Regions from separate parts of the Salegentibacter sp. BDJ18 genome, predicted to be linked through region 1. Evidence: riboswitches for the same ligand, from Rfam matches in the RefSeq annotation. Region 1 holds a riboswitch; the other holds the start of a gene.
What was found. Region 1 has a riboswitch for thiamine pyrophosphate ahead of J0871_RS05605 (TonB-dependent receptor). Riboswitches for the same ligand answer to the same signal wherever they lie in the genome.
Positions count from the first base shown of each region.

Region 1 (8,199 bases):
TGTTAAATTCACAACTTTACAGCTGGACTATAGAAAACCTGGTGAAAAATGCCATAGACGCAATGCGCGGAAAAGGGAAATTGCATATTCAAATTAAAGAGGAACAGAAATGGGCGCATATCTTTATAAAAGATACGGGAAAAGGACTTGATAAAAATAAATTTAAACTCGTTTTTGAACCCGGGCATACCACAAAAAAAAGAGGCTGGGGTCTTGGCTTATCTTTAGCAAAACGAATTATTGAAGGCTATCACCACGGGAGAATAAAAGTAGAAGAAAGCGAAATAAAAAAAGGCACAACTTTTAAAATTTCCCTCAGGAAAGTTTAGAATTTAGAAAGTTGGGTTCTTAAATCTTCTGGTATCCTAAAGGTCTTATCTTTTTCAAAATCATAGCAAACCACTACATCTTTACCTTCAGCGCAAATTTCATTAGTGTCATTTAGAATAAGATGTTTTAAACCAAAACTGGAATTTTTTATAAAATCTATCCTGGTTTTTACTATAGCTTTCCCGGGGTAATACAGTGACTTTTTAAAATCGCAATGTGTAGAAACCAACATAGTTCCCATATTGGTATTCTCATACATCTCGTAAATACCTGAAGCTTCCCAAAAATTTACTCGACCCGACTGCATATATCGCATAAACGAGATATTATTTACGTGCTTATACATATCTAAATCGCTCCAATCTATTCTAAGCTCCAGCTTTAACTTATACGTTTCGCTTTCCATTAAAGATTAACGTGAATAGATTCTGCCAGTTTTTTAAATTCCTCTTCTTCCATTTTTACGCTTTTAGAAAAATCCATATCGCTCATAGAATTTAACGGGATAAGATGTACGTGAACATGCGGAACTTCAAGCCCAACAACGGCCATTCCCACGCGCTTGCACTCTACCGTTTTCTCTAAAGCGATGGCTACTTTGCGGGAAAAACGCATTAATTCCTGGTACATCTCTTCTTCCAAATCAAAGATCTTATTCACTTCTTTCTTCGGAATACATAAAGTATGTCCCTTTGCATTTGGATTAACATCTAGAAAAGCTAAAAACTGACTATCTTCTGCGATTTTGTAAGCAGGCACTTCTCCCCGTACTATTTTAGTGAATAAACTGGCCATAATATTTTTGAATTGGTTAGTATATATAAATATAAAATCCTTTTCACAGAACCTTAGTTAAAGGTATTGGAAAAGGATTTCGCAAACTGTTAAATACCGGAAACTTACTCTCTCCAGATTTCTAAAATTTCAAATTTCATCTTACCGCTGGGTACATCTATTTCAGCTGTATCCCCAACTTCTTTACCGAGTAATCCTTTTCCTATAGGAGAATCTACCGAGATTTTACCCGTTTTTAAATCGGCTTCACTTTGGGCTACGAGTTTATATTTTACTTCGGCACCGCTTGTTTGGTTTTTTATTTTCACGTGGGAATGCACCAACACTTTAGAAGTATCTAATTGAGATTCGTCTATAACTCTTGCATTGGCCACCACTTCTTCTAATTTTGAGATCTTCATTTCCAGGAGCCCCTGAGCTTCCTTGGCAGCATCATATTCTGCATTCTCACTTAAATCTCCTTTATCACGGGCTTCGGCAATAGCTTCTGAAGCCTTTGGCCGTTCTACATCACGTAGCTGATTAAGTTCATCCCTCAACTTTTTTAATCCCTCTTCAGTATAATAAGATACTTTGCTCATAACTTCATCGTTTATATAAATAGAAAAAATCCCATAGCACGACGGGATTTGTTTAACAAATATAATAAATTTACGCCTTGAAAACAATAATAATATTTAGCGAAAAAATTGCCGATATCATGAAAAAACCTCTTTTTTTCCTTCTTTTTTCAGTAATTTTTAGCGCCTGCTCCACCAATGATGACAATGACTTTAATAACCCGAACCTAATAGATTTAAATTTTAGACTTCAACTAAACCTGGATTTTCCTGAATATAATGATCTTCAGTTTCCTGGGAATAGCTTTACTACCTACAACGAAGGCATAAAGGGTGTGGTGGTGTATAATATCAATAATTCACAATACACCGCTTTTGAATTAAGCGACCCCAATCATCCGCCGAATAATTGTTCTGCAATGACGGTTGAAGGAATTATTGCTACCTGTAACTGTGAAGATGCAAATTCTTATAATATAATTACCGGTGAATTAATGGAAGGGGAAGGAGAATACTCTATGAAACCTTACCGAATTGAGCGCCGTAATAATACTATTGAGGTTTATAATTAAAAACCTCCCCCATCCTGGTAATAAGGAGGAGAGAGGCGACAAACAAATTAAAATTTCAAATTAATTCCGGCTAAAAAGTTTGTGGTGGCCTGCGGATAGTAACCCGCACCATCTAAGGTTTGTAAACCTGTAGTAGTGTCTGGGTTTTCTACATTAAATGTGTAGTAATATCCATTAGAAACATATTCTTCTCCCAGGATATTATTTACTAAACCTGTAAAAACAACTTCTTTAAATAAAGGGGCATTTCGCCAGGTATACTGAATATTAAAATCGTTCACAAAATAAGCGTCCAGCTTAGAGTTTTCGGCTTCAATATTACTCATATACTGCTCTCCTACATATTTTGAAAGAAGGCTTAATTCTAATCCTTCTGCGGGTAGGTAAGTAATCCGGTTTCCTCCTACTATAGAAGGAGAGAAGGAAATATCTGTATTTCCAAAATCAACTAATTCTCCATTCCAGGTAGAAACAAAATCTACATTTTTATTTCGGCTTAAAGCCAGGTTTGGTCTAACAAATATTTTATCTGAAAGCCTAATTACTGCATCTATTTCCAAACCTAAACGATAACTATTTCCGCTATTTTCACGAATAAAAGCGCCAACATCATCAATACCACCAGTAAGTACTAATTGGTTTTGATAATCCATATAATAAAGGTTGGTGTTTAGTTGAACCGATGGTGTATTATGGCGCCACCCTAATTCAAAATCGTTTAATTCTTCGTGTGCAGGTTCGCCATTTTCGTAATCGCTGCGGCGTGGTTCCCTATTAGCACGGGCATAAGAAAAATAGAACTGATTTTGATCGTTTAAGGCATAAGTTAATCCGGCTTTGGGATTAAAAAAGGTAAATGAATCATCTACCAGAAATTGAGTACCTTCAGATAGCATTCCTTCGGTTTCATAATCTATGGTTCTTACCTGCAGGTCTAAATAAGCCGCCAGTTTTTCTGAAACTGCATACGTGGCTTTTCCGTAGAGATTAAAATCGGTTTTTGTTCCTGTATTTTCATAATACGGCTCATAAGGATCATTATTCCTGGCAAAACGAGTATAAATTACTTCTCCAAAATGGTCTCCAATATATCGGTTCCAGCCACCGCCAAAAATCACATCCCAATCCTGATCCTGATAATTTAGACTGAAAACGCTTCCGAAGAAATGATTATCCAGCCATTTGGTTCCTACAAGATCTGAAGTGGTTACTTCTTCACCTTCGGCCTGAAAATTCTCCAGCCCAAATTCATTTAAAGTAGCGTCTTCTTCATATTCTTCATAATAACCGCGCCCGTAAGTATAATGAAAAGCAAGGTTAGAAGACCAGTTCTTGTTATACTCCTGATTCCACAATAACTGATAATGATCCTGCTTGTAATTATCGGTTTGATTATCGTAAAATTTAGTATTTCCTTCATCATCGGTATAAACCCCGGCGGGATTGTAAGTTCTATCATTTTCCAGAGTTTCAGCATCAATTCCGTACCAGGCCTGGTAAGTTCTTTCACTTCCGCCAAAAGTAATGGCTTTTACTAAGGTGTTTTCGTCTACATAAGTTCCTTGCAGAAAATAAGACTTTAAATCACTACTGGCACGATCTATATAGCCGTCACTTTTTATTTGAGAAGCTCGACCTGCAAATTCCCAATGATCGTCTATAAGCCCTGTACTGAATTTCACGGTGTGCTTGTGTGTATTAAAAGAACCGTAGCTATTGGCAATTTCTGCATTTGCTTCTTTGCTATAACCATCGGTTAAAATGTTTAGGCTGGCACCAAAAGCTCCTGCGCCATTTGTAGAAGTTCCCACCCCTCTTTGCAGTTGCAGATTTTCTACAGAAGAGGCAAAATCTCCAAGATTTACCCAAAAAGTTCCAAGACTTTCGGCATCGTTATAAGGAATTCCGTTTATGGTAACATTTGTACTGGTGGGGCCGCTACCTCTAACCCTAATCCCGGTATAACCCACACCTGCTCCAGCATCACTGGTAGTCACCACGTTTGGCATATAATTCATTAACACAGGAATATCCTGTCCCAGGTTTCTATCTTCAATCTCTTCGTTAGTAAGATTGCTGTAGGTTATTGGCGATTTTGCGCTTACCCGCACCGAAGAAAGAAAAACCTCGTCTAAAACCTCCTGTACATCGCTAAGATCTACATCCAGAGTTTTATCCTGATCCAGTTTTACTTTTAAGGTCTTTTGGTTTCCATAGGAAAATACCAGGTTGTACTCACCTTCTTCGAGCTTAAGCCTGTACCTTCCATTCTCATCGGTAGTGGTGCCATCGGCTGGTTCTACAGCATAAACTGCGACTCCTTCAACCGGAGTTTCGCCACGGGTGACTGTGCCCTGTAAAGTGTGAGTTTGAGCAACGGCTTGCAATGAAATTAAGCAGAGGCCGGTAAAAAATAATAAAGATTTCATTCGTAATAAATTATTTACGAATAAAAGGGGCTATTATTCTTTGGTTAAAATTAGATAAAAAAAATCCTGAAATTGCCCACCGGTGTTTTGGCATTTTCAGGAGTAACATACGTTTGCGCTACTTGCGCGTGTCCCTTGGCAGCATTACCTGCCCAGGTTCTTTGGGTATGATCTCAGCCACACTTAAGTGGCACCCCTTTGAGATTTGCGGCAAATGTATAAAGCTTTTATGGAATTCCCATAATTTTTGAACCAATAATTAAGCCCTATAAACCATTAGCTTAGCAAAGGGCTTAAAATTTAAACAGGTACAAAAATTCTAAGATCCAGGATTATGCTATTTTCATTTCGTTTAAATGGTGTAATTTTGGTGGTAACAATTTTATGCGAAACACAAAGCAGTCAATAACTTATAAAGTGATTGGCGGATATCTTTTGATAGCCGCTCTGGCAGCCCTTGCCGTATGGTTTGTATGGAAACAGGTGGTTGCTTTTAGTGAAATTTCAGAAAATAACAGTAACAATAATGAGCAATTATTTCTGCTAAGTGATATTACTACCAGTCTTTTTGAAACCGAAAATTTAAGCAGGCAGCTTATTCAAACCGGAAATGAAGCCGATTTGGAAAAGTATCAACTTCAAATAGACAGCATTCAACTTGATATCCAAAATTTAAAAAATAGCTATTCTGATAATTCTATGAAAAATGAATTAGACAGCATTGCTGAATTGCTTTCAGACAAAACCTCCAACCTCCAGGAACTTTACAAGTTAAGGGAGCAGCAACGTAACCAAAATTATTATTCACAGGTTTTAAATGAACTTAGAAAAGTAGACCCTTCTTTTAACGACTACAATTACAGGCAACGTTTCTCCAACCTGGAACCGCACCAGCGCAGGTTATTAATTAGGTTGCTGGAATATTCCCGGGAAGATAACGCTGAACAACTCACGAACCGCACCGCCGATTCTATTATTGGTTCGGTTAGAAATGTACTAAGCCAATTGGAGATTGCCAATAGGAGGTTTCAAAACACGGTAGACGAAAAGGAACAGCAATTCCTTGAAAACGATATGATTATTAACCAGCAGCTAAGACGTTTGCTTGGAAAAATTGAGCAGGAAGAACGGGAAGCATCTATACAACGCGCCAAAATCTCTCAAAATATGATTGAAGAAAGTTCGCAAATCTTCCTTATCGCAGGAATTGTGAGTTTCTTAATTATTTTGCTGTCTCTTATTTTTATAATTCAGGATATTACTAAAAGTCAGCAATACCGAAGAGAATTAGAAGAAGCCAAAGATTTTGCTGAAAGTTTGCTAAAGAAACGTGAGCAATTTATGGCCGCAATTACCCACGATTTACGCTCACCACTAAACACACTTATTGGCTACACAGATCTAATTGAAAAATCTTCGCTAAATAGCAAGCAGTCGCATTATATGGATCAGGTGAAGAAATCCTCTCATTTTATTCTGCATTTAGTAAACGATTTATTGGATCTTTCTAAGCTTGAAGCCGGTAAAATGACTGTGGAAAAACTTCCTTTTAACCCCGCAAAACTTATAAGAGACACCGTTTATAACTCTTTGCCGGCCACAAAGAATGAAAAGGTGGAGGTGATTTTTGAAGCTTCAGAAGAAACCGATACCCAGGTGCTTAGTGATCCCTTTAGAATAAAACAAATTATCGCCAACCTCATCACTAATGCCTGTAAATTTACCCACGAAGGAGAAATAAGAGTAGGTATTCATCTTAAAAAAGAAATTGAAGATAGCTATTGTCTAATTATTTCGGTAAAAGACACCGGGATAGGAATTTCCAAAGAAAAACAGGAGGAGATTTTTGAAGAATTTTCACAGGAAAATACGAAAATTGAAAAAGCATATGGCGGTACCGGCTTGGGACTTACTATCACAAAAAGTCTTACCGAATTACTAAAAGGTGATCTAAAGCTTGAAAGTGAACAGGGAGAAGGTAGTGAATTTACAGTTTTTATTCCCGTTAGAAAACTTCCTGTTGAGGCAACAATAACTGCAGAAGTATCAATTTCAGAAATGCCAGACCTAAGCGGTAAAACAGCACTTATTGTTGATGATGAACCATCGCAGCTTTCTTTAACGCGGGAATTGCTAAAATCTATGGGAATGCAATGCGACAGTGCTCTAAACGGAAATGACGCACTGAAAAAACTGGAAAATAAAAACTATTCTTTGGTTTTAACCGATATTCAAATGCCAGAAATGGATGGTTTTGATCTTATTAAAAATATCAGGAAAAAATATAAAGTAAGTGAATTACCGGTAATAGCTTTATCTGGCAGGACCGATATTGATGCTGAAACTTATAAACTTGCCGGATTTAACAAAAGCCTTTTAAAACCATATAAACCCGGAAAATTACAACAAAGTATTGCCGAAATTTTTAAACTTGACCTGAAGCAAAAAGTAAATAATAACCTCCAGAATTCTACAAACAACACTTATGATTTGCAGGACATTTATGATTTTTCGGCTGGAGATCAAAAAGCAGTACAAACCATTTTAGAAGCTTTCATAGAAAGTTCCAGATCGCAAATTGAACTTATTGCCCTTGCCAGGAAGAAAAATGATGCTAAAGAGGTAGCGCGCCTCGCGCATAAAATGGTGCCTATGTTAAAACAAATAAATGCCAGGCAGCAGGCAGGGCAATTTGAAAGACTGGAACAACAAGAAGTTTTTTCTGATGAAGAATTTCTGCAGCTAAAAGCTGACATTTTAAATTTAATGGAAGAACTGGAGCAGGAGATTAAAGTTTAATATCGTATTGTTTTAGCTTATTATAAAGGGTTTTACGATCTATAGAAAGTAATCTTGCCGCCTTACTTTTATTACCACCAGCTTTCTCCAAAGCGTCTAAAATAAGTTGTTCTTCGTTCTTATTTTTAAATAGACCGTATTCGGTTTCTGTATTAGATTGGGAGGCAGTGGCTATTTCATGGGGCAATACTTTAAGAGGAATCATATCATCTTGCGTTAGCAGTACCGCACGTTTTACCATATTCTTTAACTCCCTTAGGTTTCCCGGCCAGTTATAGTTTTTAAAAGCTTCAATAGCACTTTCGGTAAAACCAATCACATTTTTTTCCAATTCAGCATTGGCTTCTTCCAGAAAATATTCAGCAAAAAGCATTAAATCTTCTTTACGCTCTTTTAAAGCAGGAACTTTAATAGAGAATTCATTAAGACGGTGATAAAGATCTTCCCTAAACTCCCCTTCTTTCACCGCTTGTGCAAGATCTTCGTTAGTGGCCGTGATCACCCTTATATCTACCTGAATTTCATTATTACTTCCTACCGGTTTTATTTTTCTTTCCTGTAAAGCTCGTAGGAGTTGCACCTGGAGTTCATAACTTAGGTTTCCAATTTCATCAAGAAAAAGTGTACCACCGTTTGCAGCTTCAAAATGCCCGGTTTTATCGTTTATAGCACCGGTAAAAGATCCTTTTAAATGACCAAAAAATTCACTGGACG
Region 1 is NZ_JAFLQX010000005.1:93,966-102,164, reverse strand. Features, by position in the region: gene J0871_RS05630 (HAMP domain-containing sensor histidine kinase) at 1-329, shown strand, start outside; gene J0871_RS05625 (acyl-CoA thioesterase) at 326-736, opposite strand; gene J0871_RS05620 (HIT domain-containing protein) at 736-1,125, opposite strand; gene greA (transcription elongation factor GreA) at 1,230-1,706, opposite strand; gene J0871_RS05610 (hypothetical protein) at 1,826-2,257, shown strand; gene J0871_RS05605 (TonB-dependent receptor) at 2,305-4,686, opposite strand; TPP riboswitch at 4,800-4,894, opposite strand; gene J0871_RS05600 (ATP-binding protein) at 5,071-7,485, shown strand; gene J0871_RS05595 (sigma-54 dependent transcriptional regulator) at 7,475-8,199, opposite strand, start outside.

Region 2 (8,199 bases), on a different contig from region 1:
ATAGGAAGATGGCTGGAGCCGGTTCCGCAGGAAATTAAGGGAGAAATTGAAACTTCTTTCCCGGGAACTCCATCAAGTGGAGGAACAGATCACGCTTCTTTTGTAGCAGCCGGTGCACCAGCATTTATGCTTAATTCTTTAAATTGGTCTTACTGGGATTATACCTGGCATACCAACTTAGATACTTATGATAAAATTGTTTTTGATGATGTGAGAAGCAACGTGATCTTAACCGCGATTATGACCTATATGGCGAGTGAAGATCCAGAAACTACTTCCAGGGAAAAAGCAGTATTGCCAATAAGCAGAAGATCGGGTGAACAAATGACCTGGCCTGAGCCAAGAGATGGAGAGCGAAAAGGGGGATTGGATTAAGGTCTAACTAATAAAAAGCTTGTTTGATTTTTTCTCTTTTCGTCAAGCTGAACTTGTTTCAGTTTCTAACTTGTTTCAGGATCTTAGATCCTGAAACAAGTTCAGGATGATGAATTTAAAAACGTCATTACGAAAGACGAAGCAATCTGTAGAATAATAACAGATCCCTGCACTCCGTTCGTAATGACGTTTTATTTTTTTATTTCAGTATTTATAAAACCTCAAAATTAACTTTGAAGATCCGCTCCTACAGGAATTGAGCAATCGTGATAAGGCTCACCGTGTGGAGGGTTTTTAGAAGGTTTTGAATCCTTCAACCTAATTGGTGAAGTAGTCATTTCAGAACCTGAACCTGCATTGGTGTTGTTACTTGCTCCGCTTAAAGAAGCACCAACGGGCATATCACAGCGGTGCCCGGGTTCACCATGAGGAGGGTTTACATCTGGGGTTTCTGCATTTCCAGATGTGTTTCCACTCATTTGGGTATTTGGAGCAGTTTGGGTTTCTTCAGCAGTTTTTTCTTCTGAGTCTTTACAAGAAGTAAATGCGGTAAGTGATACAACCGCAAGTCCAAGCATAACTTTATTAAGAGTAATTTTCATAACAGCATTATTTTAAGTTATAAATATACTAAATCTGTGAAGATTACTTAGTAAGCATCTTCATTTCCTCTTTGCTAACGTTTATGAGGCCGGCTTTGGGCAAACGCTTCAGCATTATTCTCCAGTTTTCGTCTTCATCAAAAATTCTATCAAAAATTTGTTTCGCTTCTTGTAAACGATCGCTGTTAGCAAGAGCCACAGCTTTCCAGAAACGCATTTCCAGGTTGTTGGGAAACATACTTTCTGCGGTGCCGTATTCTTCTAAAGCTTTTTCTACATTTCCTTCTTCCATGGCAAGATCACCGCGGTTCATAAATTCGTAGGCTCTTGCGGTTTTAAGCAAACGTTCTAATTCTTCAATAGGATTGTCGTGATCGTCTACCCTAAGATCTATTTTTTTGTCTTTCCAAACTTCGTCAACCTTATCTGGCCCCACCACAATTAAGGCGGCCGATTGTTTTCCGCGTATGTCTCCGCCAGCATCCTGGGCGGCTTTTAAAACCGCAACAACTCTTTCAGCCAGAGGTAAGTTTGCATTTTCAACGAAAGCTTCTGCCATTGCGGGAACAACTTTATCATTCAGCATCATATTAGCCTGGACTGAAAAATTATCTCCATTAAGATGTTCGGCTTCAGCTACACATTTTTCCCCGGTATATGCAGCATTATCGCCAGATTTTCCTAAAATGGCAAGCTGTCTAAATTCGCGACCTTCATCATTATTTATAAGACTTTCTACGGCTTCTTCAGGAGTATAACCTTCATCTAAAAGTTTGAGTCCCTGGGGGCCAAATGCGGGATTTACAAAAGATTGAGTAGCAACCACTCCAACCCCAGATTTCCCCCAGGCTACCAATGGACCCACCGAAAACCAGTGACTTTGAACGCCCACGGCCATTTCCCCGGTTTTTGCATCGCGCGCCACAATAGAATACGTGTGCGCGAAAGCGTCTCCGCTAATTTCAGAAGTTTGAGCTTTGGTATTTAAGGTTGAAATAAATATTAAAGCGAAAAAAAGTAAAAATTGCTTCATAATTCAGGTTTCTGATTAGAAGCTAAGATAACGAAACTCTGCTGAATTACTTAAAAAGTATGATGCAGGCTAAGCTGAATTTGTCCTTTGCTAACCGTATTAGTAGTTTGTGTCATATACCCTCCCTGGAGTTTAAGATTGTCTTTTAGGGCATAACCCAGGGCAGAATAGAACCGGTTACGGTCAAATAATTCTACACTTCTACCATCACCAATTTCGCGTTCACCGTTAATGAAGATCTCGTTATATAAGGCAAGATAAACAGCATTCTTGTTGAGGTTTTTCTGATTTAAAGGCACATTTAAAAATATATTATAGCGATAACGCGTTCTAAAATCCTGATTTTCTACCCAACGCTGTTCGTATCTAAAACGGTGCGTGAGGTAAAATCTATTGCTCAATTTATGCGGAAGTAAAGCCTCCTGATAAATCCTGCTTTCACCCGAAGTTTCGTTACCCTCGCCAAACTCACCGGAGGTAATATTTCCATATCCCAGGGTGAATTTTATATCGGTATTTTTTGGGGAATAGGTGAGTCCGCCACGAATAAGCAATTGTTCTAAATCACCGCCCAGATCCCAGTTTCTATATTGAATATCTCCCTGAAGTCCCCATTCACTTTCCCCAAAATTTGTATTCCAAAAATACATATACCAGGCGCCGGTTTGATCTTCATCAACTTGGGCATTGACAGAAAAAGACATAAATAAACTAAAAAGAACTGCGGAAAGGAGTGATTTTTTCATTTTTGCTTTTTCCGCAAATATAACATTCCGTAAGAAAAAAATAAGGATTTGCTATTCTTTCACTTCGGTAACCAGAATATAATCCGGACCACCATCTACAGGGTAACCTTCAATTTTTGCTCCTGAAATAGTAACTTCTTTCCCAACATATTCGTCTAAACTTACTTTTTCACTTTTTAGCGCATATAACTCGTCTTCAGTATTTAAAGTATGAGTGCCATATTGGTAGGAAGTTATACCCTGGCTTTCTATAGTTCCTTTAAGCTGCATATGTTCTTCAGAATTTTGCCTGTCACAATTTGTACTTAAAAAAATGAGCCCTGTAACCATGCTTAAAATAATAGCTTTCATAAAGATTGGGTTTAAAATATAAGTTTGATTAAAATTAATAAAAGCAAAGTAACCAGCTGAAGTTTTAAATTATAATATGATGAATTTCTGAAAACATTATTATTTTTGTCCCGCTTACAAGGCCTCATAGTTCAACGGATAGAATAAGAGTTTCCTAAACTTTAGATCCAGGTTCGATTCCTGGTGAGGCTACTTTATTGAAATGGGGTGCTTGCTATAAAGCGGGCTGAGATGATACCCAGGAGTTTACTCGATAATCGAGATTAAAACATTTAAAATGTTTTTTCTTGAATAAGAGATATTTTCCAAAAATGCCTTTTGGGGCTTGCCCCGAGGTTATTTACTCCAAACCTGATCCGGATAATGCCGGCGTAGGGATTTTCTAAGCATAGGTTGCATTACTGCAATTTTTAGCTATTTCATCACCTCATTTCATTGATAATTTAGAACAATGATAGAGGATTTCTTTACACAACTTACCTGGCAACAAGCCCTGGGAACCACTTTTGGAGTGGTGCAGGTGTTACTGGCACGAAAAAACAATATTCATAATTACTTATTCGGGATTGTTTCCATTCTTATTAGTCTGTTTGTAATGTACCGGTCTAAACTTTATGCCGATATAATTCTAAACCTTTATTATCTCGTAATGAGTATTTATGGTTGGTTTTACTGGAGATACGGAAAGAAAGAAGAAGAAACCCCCATTTCTTATTCCAGTAAATCTGAACACTTAAAAGCCCTGGGAATTGTATTGACCTGTTTTGCAATAATGAGTTACTGGCTTCGCTTCCATACAGATTCTGATGTTCCATTTTGGGATGCCGCGGTAAGCGGCTTTACCTGGGCGGGAATGTGGCTTATGGCTAAAAGAAAAATGGAGAACTGGATTTTTCTTAATATCAGCAATAGCATTGCTATTCCTTTACTTATTTATAAAGAATTATACATATATGCCGGCTTAACTATTTTCCTGTTTATTGTAGGAACTTCGGGGTATTTTAAATGGCGAAAAATTATAAAAAATGAAAAAAGAAAAGAGGCAGCAAGCGCTTAGAGAGCTATGTTTGGGCGTAGATATATTTCCTGAAGAAGTTTTAACCTGGATTGCCGTAGAAAATCTCTGGAATATTTGGGTGCCTAAGAAATATGGCGGACTGGAATTTACGCTTACCGAAGGGCTTTTAAAACTGCAGGAACTGGCCCGAATTGACGGTAGTCTTGGTTGGACGGTGACTTTATGCAGTGGCGCTAATTATTTTATAGGAAACCTGGAACCTGAAACTGCAGCACAGATTTTTAAAACTTCAAAACCTACTATTTTAGGAGGTAGTGGTGGCGTTTTTGGAACAGCTGAAAAAATTGGTGATGATTATAAAATTTCCGGAACCTGGCGTTATGCTACAGGCGCAAATTATTTAACCCATTTTACACTTAATGCTGAAATTTATGAAAATGGTAAAGCCTTATTAAATGAGGATGGCTCGCCTAAAATACGTTCGTTTATTTTACCTAAAAATGATGTGAAAATTGTTGAAGATTGGCACACGATGGGTTTAAAAGCTTCGGTTACGCATTCTTTTGAAGTAAAAAACGTTTTTGTTTCTAAACGCTTTAGTTTTATTTATAATGAATTTCACCAGCCGCAGGATATTTTTAAAATTCCGTTTTCAGTATTTGCCGATTTAACGCTTTGGGTTAATTATGTGGGAATGGCCCAGCATTTCCTGGAAGAAGCACGCAGTTTTATTTCTAAAAGTATTCTGGAAAACTTAGAAAAATGTATTGCTGTTTCTCAAGATGAAATTTCAGCATATTCTAAAACTATTGAAGATGAGATTGTAGCTGGAAATAAAATTTTAAATTCCTATTCAAAAGAAATTCATTCTTCGGCTTCAAATTCAGTAAAAAATCTTTCAAAAAATATTATTGAAATCTATCCTTTTTTAGGGGTAAAAGCCAGTAGAAACGGCCATCCTTTAAACCAGGTTTTTTGCGATTATTTTACCGCAACCCAGCATCATATTTTTACAAAATAGCGCTTCTAAAAAGAAATAAGATTTAAAGTGAATTCATCTATTTAGTGGTGAAAAATGATTATCATGATCAATGCGGTAATTTATTTAAAAACCGACTAAATACTTAAGATGAAATATAAAATAAACATAGAGAAAGTTCAAACACTTGATGAAATTAAGGAATACTGGACGAAAGAAGATTATATAGAATTGCTAAAAAGATTTGATTATCCAGAGGCCGAAGAGTCTGATCCTGAAACTTTAAGGGAATTGTTATTTATGGCTATTTCCGATTTTGAACCCGGGGAAGCGGCAAAATTGGTTTTAGATTACAAGCTGGGCGAGGAATTATCTGAAGGCCAAATTGAGCAAATCTCCAATGATATGTTGATAGATACGGTTTGTGAAGAATATCCTGAAATGGAATTACAATCCAGGTTATTCCATGTTAATCAACTGCTTTTTAAAGCTTACAACGGGAAATTTCCCAGCTCAAGCGCTACAATTATTCATTGTTCCATTACTTCCCCAGACGCTTCTTCACAACTGGATAAAGCTACAATACTAAGATTATTGAATGATGGACTTTCAGACAGGAATATTGTGAAAAGATTGTTTGAAGAACAAATGAATGCAAATGCCGAATTTCCGGAAGCAGAAAATATTATCTGGGATTTAGAGGTTTCAGAAAACGAGCATTATAAAATCACAACTTCTGGAAATCTTATTAAAAAAGATGAGATAATTGCTTCAGATTGGGAGAAAGAAATAGAAGAAAATTCAGAAAAATAAACTGAATAAGATTACTGTAGAGGGATAGAAATTTTATCTATTTTTATCTCTCTAAAATCTAATTATGAAAAAAACTTTCCTGCAGTTTCTTGCGTTAATTTTACTGCTTGTTTCCTGTTCTACCGATAATAATAATCCTGAAAGTTCAGAAAATCCTGAGACAGAAATTGAGGACACATTCAATTATCTGGCCCTTCGTGCTAACGGGAATTTATATGAAATTGGAAATAAAACGGGAGAAGTTTCGGCAGTGGGTTCAATTTCAGCAATGCGGGGTAATCTAAATATGATTCCCAGTACGGTAACTGCTTCTGCAGAGAAGATCTTTATTTACGAACATCTTTTTGATCCCTTTCACGGTCGGGTTTTGGTGATGGATAAAGAAACCAGATCTGTAGAAGTTTTTGTGCTTGATTTTCCGGTAGAAATATTTGGGGAAAATGCCGGCTTAAATAGTTTAGATTGGGATGCCGCGCAAGCTAATCTGGTAGGAATTGTAAAAGATGAGATGGAGTATAATAACAATAATACCAGCCGCGTAGTGAGAATAGATCCTGAAACTATGGCCCTTAGTTATGAGGGGATTTCTTTTGGTCATAATATTACGCTTTCAACAAGCCTGCTCGGTAATAAATTGTATGCACTAAGCTCTACTACCGGGGATTTGGAACATGCTGAACTGCTGGAAATTGATTTGTTTACCAAAACGCTTGAGCCTCTTGAAATTTCTGACACCGAACTTTTTATGGGAAACCTCGCCAACAATGGAAAGGATAATTTTCTTTTTGGTTTAATGCCGGTTAGAGGTAGTTCTTTGATGGGTGAAATGAAAGCCTATAAATTGAATCTTACTAATAACGAATTTGAAGCACTGCCGGAGATAGGAAGGTTCTCTGGCCGTCACATTGCCCGAAAGAGCTTCTACAACAAAGAATTTAAAGAATTTGCTGAACTAATTTACAAGGCCAATAAAAATCAGCTACTTCAATATAATCACCAGGAAAATGAATTAAGTGCCCTGGAATTAATAGGAGCCGGGGATTTTGACACTTCTGTTATAATTATAGATTATGTGAAAGTTCAGTAAAAATTCTATTATTTTTCCCGAACAATTGTAATCGAATATTATGAAAAAAGCCTGTACATTATTTCTCTTCAGCCTTATTATTACTCAAAGTTTTTCCCAGGAAAAAATAAAGGTAGCGGTGGCGGGCTTAACTCATGGTCATGTAGATTGGATTTTTAACCGGGAGGGAAAAAACGATATAGAAATTGTTGGTATTTATGAAACCAATAATGAACTCATTAAAAAATATTCAGACCACTATAACCTGGATAAAAATCTCTTTTACACTGATTTTGAAAAAATGCTGGATAAGGTAAAACCTGATGCGGTTTCGTCATTTGGGGCTACCAACGAACATATTAAGGTTGTGAGGGCCTGTGCACCAAGAAAAATTCACGTAATGGTGGAAAAGCCACTTGCAACAACTGTCCAGGACGCTAAAGAAATTGAAAAGCTGGCTAAACAACATTCAATTCACGTACTTACTAATTATGAGACATCCTGGTATGCCAGTAATCAATATATAAAAGATTTAGTTGAAAAGGGCGAACTTGGTGATATTAGAAAAGTAATGGTTAATTCTGGCCACCAGGGGCCTAAGGAAATTGGTGTGAGTAAAGAATTCCTGGAAATACTTGTTGATCCCGAGAAAAATGGAGGCGGGGCTTTATTCGATTTTGGCTGCTATGGGGCTAATTTAATGACCTGGCTAATGAAAGGTGAAAACCCACTTTCAGTTACCGCCGTAACCAATCAAAATAAACCTGAAGTTTATAAAGAAGTAGAAGACGAAGCTACTATTATTCTTCAATATGAAGAAGCACAATGTGTAATTCAGGCTTCATGGGATTGGACTTTTTCCCGAAAGGATATGGAAGTCTATGGTACCCAAGCTTACGCAATAGCCAGCGATGCTACCACCGTTAAAACACGTGGTGTGGAAACTGAAAGAGAACAAACCATCGAGTTAGATCCACGACAGTCGCCATACAACGATCCATTTTCTTACCTGGCGGCCGTTGTAAATAAATACATAGAAATAAATGATTCTGGATTGTACAGTCTTCCGTTAAATGTTACCGTGGTAGAAATTTTAGAGAAGGCCAAAGAATCGGCAAGGACTGGAGAAACAATATATTTTCAAGAAGATTGATTTCTAAAATTTTTTGCATAAAAAAGGGGATTGACTTTCATTTCAGAATTGCCCCCTTATTAC
Region 2 is NZ_JAFLQX010000003.1:162,763-170,961, reverse strand. Features, by position in the region: gene J0871_RS03270 (M20/M25/M40 family metallo-hydrolase) at 1-375, shown strand, start outside; gene J0871_RS03265 (hypothetical protein) at 603-977, opposite strand; gene J0871_RS03260 (DUF1028 domain-containing protein) at 1,021-2,010, opposite strand; gene J0871_RS03255 (DUF2490 domain-containing protein) at 2,061-2,756, opposite strand; gene J0871_RS03250 (hypothetical protein) at 2,808-3,107, opposite strand; tRNA gene J0871_RS03245 (tRNA-Arg) at 3,228-3,299, shown strand; TPP riboswitch at 3,301-3,503, shown strand; gene pnuC (nicotinamide riboside transporter PnuC) at 3,559-4,164, shown strand; gene J0871_RS03235 (acyl-CoA dehydrogenase) at 4,133-5,146, shown strand; gene J0871_RS03230 (hypothetical protein) at 5,255-5,917, shown strand; gene J0871_RS03225 (hypothetical protein) at 5,982-7,004, shown strand; gene J0871_RS03220 (Gfo/Idh/MocA family oxidoreductase) at 7,045-8,136, shown strand.
Region 2: linked by a shared signal. The riboswitch ahead of pnuC (nicotinamide riboside transporter PnuC) and the one ahead of J0871_RS05605 (TonB-dependent receptor) in region 1 are both predicted to bind thiamine pyrophosphate.